DNA from 2 places in the Phytobacter diazotrophicus genome. Region 2 is predicted to be linked to the other one. Evidence: riboswitches for the same ligand, from Rfam matches in the RefSeq annotation. Region 2 holds a riboswitch; the other holds the start of a gene.
What was found. A riboswitch is a leader RNA that binds a small molecule or an ion and turns the genes downstream of it on or off. The one in region 2 is predicted to bind cobalamin.
Positions count from the first base shown of each region.

Region 1: linked by a shared signal. The riboswitch ahead of btuB (TonB-dependent vitamin B12 receptor BtuB) and the one ahead of ACS0RQ_RS09630 (cobyrinic acid a,c-diamide synthase CobB) in region 2 are both predicted to bind cobalamin.

Region 1 covers NZ_CM125428.1:5,485,863-5,493,306, forward strand. The annotation lists tRNA gene ACS0RQ_RS26535 (tRNA-Ala) at 1-11, opposite strand, end outside; tRNA gene ACS0RQ_RS26540 (tRNA-Ile) at 120-196, opposite strand; rRNA gene ACS0RQ_RS26545 (16S ribosomal RNA) at 267-1,808, opposite strand; gene murI (glutamate racemase) at 2,202-3,053, opposite strand; gene btuB (TonB-dependent vitamin B12 receptor BtuB) at 2,998-4,848, opposite strand; cobalamin riboswitch at 4,915-5,094, opposite strand; gene trmA (tRNA (uridine(54)-C5)-methyltransferase TrmA) at 5,212-6,312, shown strand; gene ACS0RQ_RS26565 (YijD family membrane protein) at 6,360-6,713, opposite strand; gene fabR (HTH-type transcriptional repressor FabR) at 6,724-7,362, opposite strand.
Region 2 covers NZ_CM125428.1:1,986,100-1,993,543, reverse strand. The annotation lists gene cbiD (cobalt-precorrin-5B (C(1))-methyltransferase CbiD) at 1-716, opposite strand, end outside; gene ACS0RQ_RS09640 (cobalt-precorrin-8 methylmutase) at 713-1,345, opposite strand; gene cbiB (adenosylcobinamide-phosphate synthase CbiB) at 1,354-2,316, opposite strand; gene ACS0RQ_RS09630 (cobyrinic acid a,c-diamide synthase CobB) at 2,313-3,692, opposite strand; cobalamin riboswitch at 3,792-3,970, opposite strand; gene pocR (transcriptional regulator PocR) at 4,189-5,100, opposite strand; gene pduF (propanediol diffusion facilitator PduF) at 5,325-6,134, opposite strand; gene pduA (propanediol utilization microcompartment protein PduA) at 6,662-6,946, shown strand; gene pduB (propanediol utilization microcompartment protein PduB) at 6,943-7,444, shown strand, end outside.

The DNA of each region.
Region 1 (7,444 bases), 2.2 Mb from region 2:
GCTATAGCCCCATCGTAGGTAAATCTCACCAACCTTAATTACTGTTGAGGCAAGGCGTGGTGACACGAAGCATACTTAAAGTATGTGAGTGTCGCCGCAACGCAGCATCAGCAGGAATTTGGTAGGCCTGAGTGGACTTGAACCACCGACCTCACCCTTATCAGGGGTGCGCTCTAACCACCTGAGCTACAAGCCTGCAGAGATTTTTTACTGCTGTATTTCATCAGACAATCTGTGTGAGCACTACAAAGGCAGGTTCTTTAAGGTAAGGAGGTGATCCAACCGCAGGTTCCCCTACGGTTACCTTGTTACGACTTCACCCCAGTCATGAATCACAAAGTGGTAAGCGCCCTCCCGAAGGTTAAGCTACCTACTTCTTTTGCAACCCACTCCCATGGTGTGACGGGCGGTGTGTACAAGGCCCGGGAACGTATTCACCGTGGCATTCTGATCCACGATTACTAGCGATTCCGACTTCATGGAGTCGAGTTGCAGACTCCAATCCGGACTACGACATACTTTATGAGGTCCGCTTGCTCTCGCGAGGTCGCTTCTCTTTGTATATGCCATTGTAGCACGTGTGTAGCCCTGGTCGTAAGGGCCATGATGACTTGACGTCATCCCCACCTTCCTCCAGTTTATCACTGGCAGTCTCCTTTGAGTTCCCGGCCGGACCGCTGGCAACAAAGGATAAGGGTTGCGCTCGTTGCGGGACTTAACCCAACATTTCACAACACGAGCTGACGACAGCCATGCAGCACCTGTCTCACGGTTCCCGAAGGCACTAAGGCATCTCTGCCAAATTCCGTGGATGTCAAGACCAGGTAAGGTTCTTCGCGTTGCATCGAATTAAACCACATGCTCCACCGCTTGTGCGGGCCCCCGTCAATTCATTTGAGTTTTAACCTTGCGGCCGTACTCCCCAGGCGGTCGACTTAACGCGTTAGCTCCGGAAGCCACGCCTCAAGGGCACAACCTCCAAGTCGACATCGTTTACGGCGTGGACTACCAGGGTATCTAATCCTGTTTGCTCCCCACGCTTTCGCACCTGAGCGTCAGTCTTTGTCCAGGGGGCCGCCTTCGCCACCGGTATTCCTCCAGATCTCTACGCATTTCACCGCTACACCTAGAATTCTACCCCCCTCTACAAGACTCAAGCCTGCCAGTTTCGAATGCAGTTCCCAGGTTGAGCCCGGGGATTTCACATCCGACTTGACAGACCGCCTGCGTGCGCTTTACGCCCAGTAATTCCGATTAACGCTTGCACCCTCCGTATTACCGCGGCTGCTGGCACGGAGTTAGCCGGTGCTTCTTCTGCGGGTAACGTCAATCAACACGGTTATTAACCGTACTGCCTTCCTCCCCGCTGAAAGTGCTTTACAACCCGAAGGCCTTCTTCACACACGCGGCATGGCTGCATCAGGCTTGCGCCCATTGTGCAATATTCCCCACTGCTGCCTCCCGTAGGAGTCTGGACCGTGTCTCAGTTCCAGTGTGGCTGGTCATCCTCTCAGACCAGCTAGGGATCGTCGCCTTGGTGAGCCATTACCTCACCAACAAGCTAATCCCATCTGGGCACATCCGATGGCAAGAGGCCCGAAGGTCCCCCTCTTTGGTCTTGCGACATTATGCGGTATTAGCTACCGTTTCCAGTAGTTATCCCCCTCCATCGGGCAGTTTCCCAGACATTACTCACCCGTCCGCCACTCGTCACCCAAGGAGCAAGCTCCTCTGTGCTACCGTTCGACTTGCATGTGTTAGGCCTGCCGCCAGCGTTCAATCTGAGCCATGATCAAACTCTTCAATTTAAAAGTTTGATGCTCAATGAATTAAACTTCGTAATGAATTACGTGTTCACTCGTTGAGACTTGGTATTCATTTATCGTCCGAGGACGTTAAGAATCCATGTCACTTTGAGTGCCCACACAGATTGTCTGATAAATTGTTAAAGAGCAGTGCCGCTTCGTTTTTCGCTGCGGCGCGGGGTGTGCATATTACGCTTTCCCGCTGCAGAGTCAAGTATTTATTTTCACTTTTCTCTGCGGAATTCTCACCGGCATTCGCCTGAGAACCCTGCTGACCCGGCGGCTTGCTTGCCGTTGTTCCGTGTCAGTGGAGGCGCATTATAGGGAGTTCTCAGGAAGTGACAAGCCCTAATTTTAAAAAATTTTTCAACCGTCTCTTTTTTGCTCAAAAGACCATTAAAGCGCGAGTTTTTCGAGCGTTCCGAAGCCATAGCGCTGTAAAACGGGCAATAAAAGAACAGTTTCTGGTGTGACGGCCATGCAATACGCCAGATTTGCATCTGCTGATTTAGCATCAGGCGCCTCATGCTCAAGCAACCAGGCCGTACGACGCGCTATAGCCGCACCCGAATCCACCAGCCGCGTTCCCTCCGGAAGCACCTGCAACAGCTCATGCTGCAATAAAGGGAAATGCGTACATCCAAGCACCACGGTATCCGGCGGCTCAGGCATCCGAAGCCACGGACGTAAAATGCGTTTGAGTTCATCCAACGGAACTGGCTTACCGTGCAGCTTCGCTTCCGCAAGCTCAACCATCTCCGCTGAACCCAGCAATTCAATTTTGCATTCGTTAGCGAAGCGCTTAATGAGTTCGTGGGTATAAGGACGCTTTACGGTTGCACGTGTGGCCAGTAACCCCACCACACCATTCGCCGTTAAGCGTGCAGCGGGCTTGATCGCGGGAACCACCCCAACAACCGGGAAAGCGAATTTCTCACGTAGCGCAGGTAAAGAAACGGTGCTGGCGGTATTACAGGCAATGACGGCAAGCGCCAGGGGATATTGAGCCTGAACGGCAGTGACGATTTCGACAACACGTTCGACGATAAACTCTTCGCTCTTTTCACCATAAGGAAAGGCGACATTATCGAACGCGTAAATATAATGCAGGTCCGGCAGGAGATGCCGGACCTCATCATAAACAGATAACCCACCTACGCCAGAATCAAACACCAGCACGGTGGGCCGCAGTTTAGAAGGTGTAGCTGCCAGACAAGGTGTATTCTCGTCCTGCAGTTTGGTAGCCATAAGCTGTCTCGTAATCTTTATCGAACAGGTTAGCTATTTTACCACGAACTGTCAGATGTGAGGTCATCGGATATGACAATCCAATGTCCCAGACGCTTACACCGCCCAGCTTAACGGTATGGGAAGTATAGGTAGTTGCGTCATAGGCGTTGTCATAGCGTTGCCCCAGATATTGATACGCCACATTCCAGCCAAGGTCATAAATCTGCCCGGTCAGTTCGTACTTAACCTGCTGCTTCGCACGGCGAGCAAGCACCTTATTGGTTTCGTCATCACGCGGATCGATATATTGCAGCGTCAAATGGTGATCGACAGGACCTGTCGTTACGTTTCCGGTCCACTCCAGCCCTTTGATCGTTGCCGATTTCACGTTGTAATAAGCGCTATTATCGTAATCAATCAGGTTATTGATTTCATAGCGATACGTAGACAGACGCCAGTCCAACGGTCCCGTCAGGCCTTCAAGCCCTGCTTCCCATTGCTTCGACTCTTCCGGTTTCAGATTCGGGTTGGAAGCAATGCCAAACCGCTCCGCGCCAAACTGCTGCCCAAGCGATGGCGCCAGGAATCCGGTCCCATAAGAAAGCGTCACTCGGTAATCATCAACGAACTCCCAACCCGCTGCTGTCTGCCAGGTACCATGCCAACCGAACTGTTCGTCATGGTCTTCACGCCCGGATGCTTCCAGGGTTACTTTGTCGATTTGCTGCTGGCCGGTCAAATAGAGCCCGGTGGTGTCGCGCTTATAGATATCCGTACTGGATGTGCCGCTGGATTGCAGTTTCTCTTGTTTCCAGTCAACGCCACCACTGACGGAACCATGTCCCACCTCGACGTTGTTACCCCATTGGATGTAACGCTGTTCCATATTGTCCAGGCTTGCGCTCGCTGCATAGCGACCATCCTGCGCATTGTAATTATAATTTTTAAGGTGCTGATAATTGGCAATCAGCTGAGATGAGTAGATGCCGGAATGATAATTGAGGCCGGTATCCCATGATTGGGTATAGTTCTGGCTTTCATCGCCACCACCTGCGTAACCACCACTGCCCTGGTCATAGTCAGTATTGGAGCTGTAGCCATAGCCGCGGAAGAAACCTGAGACGCTATCGTTAAACTTATGCTGAACACCGCCCCAGAACAGTTTATTGCGATAACCGTCGCGATCGCTGTCATCCGCGTAGGTTGAGTCCGGCTGAACGTTAAAACCTTTGGTCGTCTGATACGCACCAGCAGCAGTGACCATCGTATCGCCAAAGCGTTGATTTATCGCGCCGTCATAGTTCTGGTAACCGTTGGTCCCCATCCCTGCGTTAATCTGCGCGCGCTCATCTTCACTCATCGTAATGATGTTAACCACACCACCGATGGCACCGGATCCATAAACCGCAGAGCGTGGCCCACGGATATATTCAATACGTTGTACCAGCGAGACCGGGATCTGACCAATATCGATTGCATTGCCAATACCGGCACGCGCCATCGGTACACCGTCAATCAGCACCAGTACATGACGCGCTTCGGTACCGCGAACAAAAAGAGAGGAGCTCTGCCCGATTCCACCGTACTGGGCAATGTCCACCCCTGGCAGACGACGCATCACATCGTTAAGGTCTTTTGACTGCCAGCGTTGAATATCTTCACGCGTCACCACATCGGTGGGTGCCAGTACGGTATTCACCGGTTGTTGAAAACGGTTTGCTGTTACCACCAGAGTGTCCGGGTTGCCATCCTGCGCCCAGCCGGAAAAAGCTGTGACGGAGAGCGCCGTCAGCAGCGAAGCTTTTTTAATCATTGTGAGAGCATCCACAAAATAATAAGGATGCCGCAGGTGTCATCAATAGCTCGCGATGATGGCACCAAATGCGACGTAATTCCGGCAGGTCTTCGGGCTAGGAGGTACAACAAGATGATGACTTCCCACATATATATGCAGTGTCTGCTTTCGCTACCATCCCACACATCCTTACCGCTGCGCGTCAGCTCCAGATTTACACTGGATTCCCTTTTAACTCACAGGACCGGAACAAGGATGCTACATTCAGAAACATATAGATGTCCAGACTGCTATGCCGGGAAGTGAAAAAACATCAGGACTGGACATCCCCTGAGCAATCCCTACAATCCCCGCGTTATTCTTAATCATTCAGGAAACACAATGACACCCGAACACCTGCCAACAGAACAGTACGAAGCCCAGTTGGCTGAGAAAGTCGTACGTCTGCAAGCCATGATGACGCCTTTTTCCGCGCCCGTTCCGGAGGTGTTCCGCTCACCGGTCAGCCATTACCGCATGCGTGCCGAATTCCGTATCTGGCACGACGGTGACGATCTCTACCACATTATTTTTGATCAACAGACGAAAAGCCGAATCCGTGTCGATAGCTTCCCGGCGGCAAGCGAGCTGATTAATCAGTTAATGAAAGAGCTGATGGAAGGCCTGCGCGGCAATAAGGTGCTGCGCCACAAGCTATTCCAGATTGATTACCTGACCACCATGAGCAATCAGGCCGTTGTCTCCCTGCTGTATCACAAAAAGCTGGATGACGAATGGCGTGAAGAGGCTACGCGTCTGCGTGATGCTTTACGTGCTAAAAACCTGAATGTGCACCTTATCGGGCGCGCCACCAAAACTAAAATCGAGCTGGATCAGGATTATATCGACGAACGTCTGCCGGTCGCCGGGAAAGAGATGATTTATCGCCAGGTTGAAAACAGCTTCACACAACCTAACGCGGCGATGAATATTCAGATGCTGGAGTGGGCGCTGGGCGCGACGAAAGATTCAACGGGAGATCTGCTGGAGCTCTACTGTGGGAACGGCAATTTCTCACTGGCACTTGCACGTAATTTTGACCGCGTTCTGGCCACAGAAATCGCCAAGCCTTCGGTTGCGGCCGCGCAATACAATATCGCAGCGAATCATATCGATAACGTGCAAATCATTCGTATGTCGGCAGAAGAGTTTACTCAGGCGATGAACGGTGTGCGTGACTTCAACCGCTTGCAGGGTATCGATTTGAAAGGCTATCAGTGCGAGACGATTTTTGTCGATCCGCCGCGTAGCGGACTGGATGCCGGGACAGAAAAGATGGTGCAGGCCTATCCGCGCATTCTTTATATCTCCTGTAATCCGCAGACGCTGTGTAAGAACCTGGAAACCCTGAGCCAGACACACCGCGTTGAACGCCTTGCGCTGTTCGATCAGTTCCCTTACACGCACCATATGGAGTGCGGCGTATTGCTCACGGCGAAGTAAAAAAAAGCGCATCAGCTCAAGGGCCGGATGCGCTTTATTTGTTTGGATTACAGTTCCGACTTACGGTTACGCATACGATAACCAATCCAGAAAACCAGGATCACGGACAATACCGCAGGCAGGAAATTAGAGCCGATAGCCGGATATTCCGCTCGTACCACGGTGCTGTAAAGTAACACGCCCAGAATAAAGCAAGCCGCTGCCAGACCCGGCAATCCGACCGGCATGGTTCGGTTTTGATAACGCTGATGCAGGCAATACACCGTGAGCACCAGTGAGATAATCGGGAAAACGGAGAAAGGCACGATCGAGCTAAAAATCGCTGCAAATGCGCCGTTAATCGATAAGCCAGCGATCAGTGCCAGCAACAATGTACCTTTATCCTGGACAGATTGTTTCATTACTTATCCTTCACTCGTCGGTTTGATGCGCCATTTTTTCTTGTTCACGGCGATACCAGTAATACGCGCCTTTGGAGATCATCCTCAGTTGCAATACCAGTCGCTCTTCTAATTGCCTGCGTTGCTCAACGCCGATATCCAGTGCTTCGGCACCCGCGCTGAAAACAATAGTGACCATTGCCTCGGCCTGCGCTTCGGTGAACGCACGCGGCATATGGTTTTCGAGTTCAAGATAATCGGCAAGTTCCGCAATAAAGTGCTGGATTTCACGTGCTACCGCAGCGCGGAATGCCGCTGAGGTGCCGGAACGTTCACGTAGCAGCAGACGAAATGCGTTCGGATTGTTGCCGATAAATTCCATAAAGGTCGAAACGGACGTTCGAATAACGCTGCCGCCTTTTGCGATACGCTGGCGCGCCTGACGCATTAACTGGCGCAGCATTAAGCCGCTTTCATCGACCATCGTCAGGCCAAGCTCATCCACATCGCGGAAATGGCGATAAAAGGACGTCGGGGCGATGCCCGCTTCACGCGCAACTTCGCGCAAACTCAGGCTGGCAAAACTACGCTCAGCGCTAAGCTGGCTAAATGCCGCCTCCACCAGCGAACGCCGGGTTTTTTCTTTTTGTTGCGCTCTAACGCCCATCACGATGCTTGAATCCCTCCGCAGACCTGCTGGCACTATACCAGAGAATAAAACTAATCGGATTGTACTGGATTGTGAATGATTG
Region 2 (7,444 bases):
ATGGTGACTACGATGTCGCTGGAAAGCCCCATTTGCTCGCGGACAAAGCGCTCCCCGTGATTGCCTGGCACCAGTACGACCTGCTCCAGCCCCGCTTCGCGTTTGATTTCCAGCTCCAGAGAAAGCGAGCGTTTCCAGCTCTCTTCAGACATCGGCGTGACGATACCCGTGGTGCCGATAATCGAGATACCGCCAAGTATGCCCAGCCGGCTGTTGTAGGTTTTTTGCGCCCGCGCTTCCCCTTCAGGCGCGAAAATTTCCACGTCGGCGCCACGCGAAGGACCAATCACTTCGCGTACGGCGGCTTCGATGGTCTGGCGCGGTGTGCGGTTAATGGCGGCGCTGCCAACCGGCAGGCCAATGCCTTTGCGGGTCACGGTGCCCACGCCTTCGCCGCCGGACAGCACAATCTCACCGCCATCATTCAGCGTGACACGCGCAAAAATCAGCATGCCGTGGGTGGCATCCACATCATCGCCGCCGTCTTTACGGATAGCGGCAATCCCTTGCTGGCCTTCAATATGCGGCGATTCAACGTTAAGACGCAGCGTGACGCCAGAGGGCGTGACAATCGACACCTGATGGATAATGTGCTGGCGCAGGACCATCAGTGCAGCGACTTTTGCCGCCGCCGTTGCACAGGAACCGGTGGTATAGCCTTTGCGTAGCGCTTTGCCGTTGTGCCACACCGGGGCGTCGAATGTCTCTTCGCTCATTGCGCCTCCCGCATGAAATATAAAAAGGCGTTAACGATCGCCGCAGCCACATTGCTGCCGCCTTTACGTCCCAGCGCGGCAATTCCCGGCAGCCCGCTTTCCACCAGCGCATCTTTCGATTCTGCCGCACCGACAAACCCGACCGGGACGCCAACCACGCCACACACCTGAGCGTTTTGCTCCAGTAAGCGGAACAGCGCGGTGGGGGCATTACCGAAGACGAAGATTTTTTCGCCCTCTTCGCTGAGCGCCAGATCCACCGCCGCCATCGAGCGGGTGATCCCCGCCTCTTTTGCTTTACGCACCACGCGCGGGTCGCTGATGTAGCACTTCACCTCGCCGCCAAATTTTGCCAGCAGGGTTTTGTTTATCCCGGAAAGGGCCATGGTGGTGTCGGTATAAAGCGTACAGCCGCTGCGAATCGCACTGCCGAGGCTTTCAAGGGCATCCGGGGAAAACCACAGGATGTCCAGCCAGTCGAAATCGGCGGTGGTGTGGATCACTCGTTTGATGATGGCTTCGTGCAGAGGGCTGGCAAAACGGTAATCAGGCCGCGTTTCGTGAATGATATCGCCAATAATGACAAAACTTTTGTCTTCAATGGCCTGGGGTTGCTGCAAATAATCCATTGTTTTCATCAGATTGCTGCTCCTGCGAGCGTAACATGCGTAAGCGCAAATACGGCCAGTGCCAGGGTGGAGGCTACCCACATAAGGCGTATGGTTTGCGTAATATCGTCAACGGTGATGGCGCGAGTCTCATCGCCAATCCAGGGTTTTTCGACGCGCTGGCCGAAGTAGTCATTTGGGCCGCCAAGCTGCACGCCAAGCGCACCTGCAACGGTGCCTTCCGGCCAGGCGCAGTTGGGGCTGCTGTGATTGCGGCGATCGCGCCAGCCGATACGCAATGCCCGTGCCGGGTTCAGGCGGCAAAACCAGGCGGCAACGCTCAGCAGTAGCCAGCTCAGGCGGGCCGGAATAAAGTTAGCCACGTCATCCAGACGCGCGCTCACCATGCCAATAGCACGATATTTTTCGTGTTTGTAGCCCACCATCGAATCGAGGGTATTTACCGCTTTGTAGGCCATCGCCAGCGGCGCGCCGCCCAGCAATAAAAAGAACAGCGGGGCAATAACGCCATCCACCGTATTTTCTGCCACGGTTTCCACGACCGCGCGGGTGATCTGCGGTGGCTGTAGCTGCGAGGTGTCGCGCCCGACTATCCAGGAGAGTTTCTCCCGGCTTTGGGCAAGCGTGCCGTGGCGCAAGGCATGCCCTACTTCCCGTGCCGCATCTGCCAGGCAACGCGCCGCCAGCAGGGTGTAGATCATCCACACCTCCACACACCAACCGAGCCACGGATGGATGGCTTGCGCGCAGGCCAGCACGCCATATGCCACACTCCAGGTCACACCCACGACCACCAGCCACATCACCCCACCACCAATACGCAAGGCGGTATCGGAATGGCAAACCCGGCGAACGGCACGCTGTGTCAGCGTGATCAGTGCGCCGATCCAGCGGACCGGATGCGGCCAGTGCGGAGGGTCACCCAACCATCGGTCAAGAAGCCATGCGGCAAACCAGGCAAGGATCGTCATAAGACACTCCTTGCAGCGGCAATCCAACGGCTCAACATGGTCGGGCGTTGCGCAAAATGGATGTGCAAATAGCTGGCGTAGGTGTTGCCCACCTGCCAGCCACCCTTCCACTGGGACAACATCCTGCCATCGCGGGTTTTTCGGCACTGCATGACCGCATCCTGCTCAGGAGTAAAATCGGAGTAGTGGAATTCATGGCCGCGCAGCGTCTCGCCTGCATCGGCAAGCAGCGTGGGCTGGCTGGCGGTGGCTTCACAATAGCCAAAGCGGGTCAGGCGTTTTCCCATCTCGCTGCCACCGGGTATCACCCCCACCATAGAATGAATGTCACCTGCGGCATCGCGAAGCGTAGAGCCGAGATACATCAGGCCGCCACACTCGGCGTAGATCGCCACACCACGCCGGTGCGCCGAACGGATAGCATCAAGCATGGACCTGTTAGCAGAAAGGGCGCGGGCGTAGAGTTCCGGGTAGCCGCCGCCGAGCCAGAGCATCTGGCATTCGGGCAATTCCGCGTCGTGCAGCGGACTAAAGCGCACTATCTTCACACCCGCATTGCGAAGCAGTTCTATGTTATCGGGGTAATAAAAGTTAAATGCCTCGTCATCGGCCAGCGCGAGCGTTATCCCCTCCCCTTCGTCACGCGCCGGTAAAGCAGGCCATTGCCCCTCGGGTAATGACGGGAGCGTGCTCAGAGAAATCAACTTATCGATATCCAGCGTTTGCGCGATGCGCCCGGCAAAATCACGCCAGGATTGGGAATCAATGACAGATTCACGTGCGGTGACCAGCCCCAGATGACGCTCCGGCAATGCCACTCCGGCAGTCACGGGCACATAGCCCAGTGCAGGAATGCCGCAATAGTGTTCGATAGCGTGTTTGAGCAACTGGTAATGGCTGTCGCTGTTGACGCGGTTAACAATAACACCCGCAATAGTGAGCGCCGGGTCGAAATGTTGAAAACCCATCACCGTGGCGGCGATTGAGGTCGACACCGCTTTTCCGTCGACCAGCAAGATGACCGGTACGCCAAGCTGTTTTGCCAGTGCGGCGCTGCTGCAATAATCAGGGTCAGTGCCATAGCCATCATAAAGGCCCATGACACCTTCAATCACGGCGATATCGGCGGCGTGCATTTGCTGGTTAAACAAGGCATTCAGCGTCGGGGCAGGCAGCATAAAGCTGTCAAGATTGCGGGATTCCACGCCCGTTACGGCGGTATGCCAGGCGGTATCGAGATAGTCCGGGCCGACTTTAAATGGCTGTACCCGCATACCGCGCTGCTGTAAAACGCGCAGCAGGCCGAGGGTGACGGTGGTTTTACCACAGCCACTTCCGGTACCGGCAAGGATAAAGGCGCGACGCCCGTCAGACATACCTTAAAGCCCCGTTCAGGGTGGAAAGGCTGTGTCAGGCTGTGCGTAGTCCCAGTCAATGACTGTACGCGTCTGAGCAACCGACTTCCCACCGAAGTTGTTGAGAGTAACCATCAGGCCGGTCTTCTGGCTTAGCGTCGTCCTCGCCCGTCCTTCCCAATCTTGCGATCAGTGGTGATTACGGGGTCGTCAGCATCACAGCAGCGGGGGCTGCGGGGGATTCTCACCCCCTTCCCAGCCGCGATAATTTGCGGCAAACCTGTTGGCTTCATTGTTCGTTTCACTCATACAGCATATTGCTGAAAAAGTGATTTTGCTCCTGACTGCAATCTATCGCATCAGGGAAATAAAAACTGGTTCAGTTTATCCCTGCATGGGCAATAATTTGTTGCGCTATAACAATTTATTGTCCGGCCTTTTCTCAAATCTCTTATTTTGACGGTCTTTCAGGCAATTTTATTGGTTTTAGGAATAACAAAATATTGTTATCGGAAATTTAATCGCCGTCATAGTTTGCATTATTCTGCAGGCGAAAAACTTGTGGCGTCACCTGATATGTCTGGCGAAATACTTTGCAGAAATAACTTGTTTGAGAAAACCCTAAATTGCGCGCGATGCTGGCGATACTCCAGTCACTGTGACACAGCATTTCTTTTGCGCTGGCCATACGCTGGCGATTGACCCAGGCATTAAAGCCAATTCCCTGATATTTTTTGAACAGCTTACTGAAATAGTACGGGCTAAGATAAACATGCGCCGCCACGTCTTCCAGGCGCAACTCATCAGAGAGATGGGCATCAATATAGCGCAACGCCTTCTTCATCTTACTGTCATGCGGCCCCTGATTTCGACTCGTTCGCCCCGCCTCCTGAGCCTGTTGCTGATCTTTGATGACAACGAAATTGAGCTGTTTTTTAAGGCAATTTTCGACTATCAGCTTAAGCAGATCGGCTGATGCAATGACCCGCGAGTAATCCATCTCAGGTACGTTCAGAAACTCATCCATCAGTTTCTGATCCGCCTGCCAGCGATCGTCAATATTAAGGATATTAATGAGTTCAACACTATCGCCTTCCCGCAAACGTACCTGCCCGCACAGTACAAACCCGACCAGGTGCCCGGCAATGACCAAAGGAATAGAAAAGTCGGTAAGTCCGGCATGGCAACGGTAGATGCAGGGTTGGTTGGATTTAGAGGCTTCGAAACCGCCACAACGATCGCTCATACGACACCGTGCACTGTGTTGCGGGTTCTGACGCATCAACTGACAAAATTGGGTGAAGTTGAAAAGCTCGGAAATTTCTTCGCCGTGGATATTAACGACAACAACGGCCAGACCGGTGGCTTGTGCAAAATCCTGGGCGATTTTATTAATGAGTTCGGAGTTTAGTGCACTCGCAGAAATCATGATAAAACCTCTCAGTTAATTTTAATTTATTGTTATAAACAAACCTATATTGTTTACACATCATTCATATTAAATGGCAATCAATAACACTGAATGACCATAGGCTGAATTCAAGATAACAAAAGTCTCCCATCCCTGGGAGACGATTTAGTGCGTTCGTGAAAGCAGATCACGAAATAAATAATTGCTGAACAGCAATTTCAAGACGCTATTTCGAAGAGGCGTCAGTTTTTGCTCTCTTCCAGCTTACAGGCATTGCAAGGGAGGTTTTTGCCAATCAAATAACGGTAGCAGGCTGCCCCTCCGCAAGCCCCAATAATGGGGGCAATAATCGGTACGAGGAAATACGGAATATCGCGGCCCCCCGTAAACGCAATGTTTCCCCACCCCGCGAAGAAAGTGAACAATTTCGGACCAAAATCACGCGCCGGGTTCATCGCAAATCCTGTTAATGGCCCGGTAGCCGCACCAATCACCGCCACAAGCACACCGATCAACAGCGGTGCTAAAGGACCACGTGGTACACCATTGCCATCATCGGTCAGCGCCATGATCATACACATCAAGATTGAGGTAATGATAATTTCCACCAGGCCCGCTTCCCAGATACTCAGCGCGGCAGCCGGATAAGTACTGAATAACGATGCCAGTTGCAGGCTCTCCACACTGCCTTTAACGATATGATGAGCGGTTTCATATTCAATGAACACGCTGTGATAGAGCAAATAGGCGACCGCGGCCCCACCGAACGCACCCGCAACTTGCGCCACAATGTACGGCACCACCTTACGTACAGGGAAGCAGGCAAACAGCCACAAGGCGATGGTAACCGCTGGGTTCAGGTGCGCACCAGACACTGCGGCGGTCAGATACACGGCCAGTGAAATGCCCAGCCCCCAGATAATGCAAATCTCCCATAGCCCCAGCGTAGCCCCGGCAACTTTCATGGCGCACAGACAGCCGATTCCGAAGAACAAGAACAGCCCTGTGCCTAAAAACTCGGCAATGCATTGTGCCTTAAGTGAATCATTCATTTGTGTCACCTTCCAGGTAGAGTCACGATCTCACCAGCACGCCTGAAGCTGGCAGCAGAGTACAACGCCGCTCACTATAGGAATGCGATATTGAAAAGTGTTGGCAACCTCAGGGTAAAAACGCCAAAAAAATCGCCTCTCAATAACAATATTTTGCCATTCAGACTAAATGAATATGGGGCTGAGCCCTAATTCACTCACTATTATTCGTCTTATTGAAATAACAAATTATTGTTATTTTTCGTGTGTCGTTTTACAGCATTGCTCACAGAATGATTTCGCCCGTGCAAATATCACATCGTTTTTATAAAGTCACTATCAAAAATGTAAATGTGAAATTAACATAGCAATATTTTGCCATGTTAATGCCAATAAAAAAACATTAAAAATCATATATATAATAATTATAAAAGCAATTATTTCACTTAATTAAACCAGGATGTTCCGAATGTAATTTAAAGACAGCCATTCTTTTTCCTCGCTTATTTGTATAGTCCAAAAATCGGGACAACCTTATCGAGGTCTTTATGCAACAAGAAGCATTAGGAATGGTGGAAACCAAAGGCTTAACGGCCGCAATTGAAGCCGCAGATGCAATGGTGAAATCCGCCAATGTCATGTTAGTGGGCTACGAGAAAATAGGTTCTGGCCTGGTGACAGTCATTGTTCGCGGCGACGTTGGCGCCGTGAAAGCAGCAACGGATGCAGGTGGTGCCGCAGCCGCTCAGGTGGGTGAAGTGAAAGCCGTACACGTCATCCCGCGTCCGCACACTGATGTTGAAAAAATCTTACCTAAGGGAATTAGCCAATGAGTAGCAATGACCTGGTGGAACAGATCATGGCTCAGGTGATCGCCAAAGTGTCTTCACCGACACCCGCGACCTCCCCCACTGTAACCCATCCCAAACGAGAGACGGCTATGGCAGAAAAAAGCTGCAGTTTAACGGAATTTGTTGGTACGGCGATTGGCGACACCGTTGGTCTGGTGATCGCGAACGTCGATAGCGCATTGCTTGATGCAATGAAGCTGGAAAAGCGCTACCGCTCAATCGGTATCCTCGGCGCACGTACTGGCGCAGGTCCGCACATCATGGCGGCAGATGAAGCCGTCAAAGCAACCAACACCGAAGTGATCAGCATCGAATTACCGCGTGATACCAAAGGCGGTGCGGGCCACGGCTCACTGATCCTGTTCGGCGGTAATGATGTCTCTGACGTCAAACGCGCCATCGAGGTTGCGCTGAAAGAACTCGACCGTACCTTCGGCGATGTTTATGCCAATGAAGCTGGCCACATCGAAATGCAATACA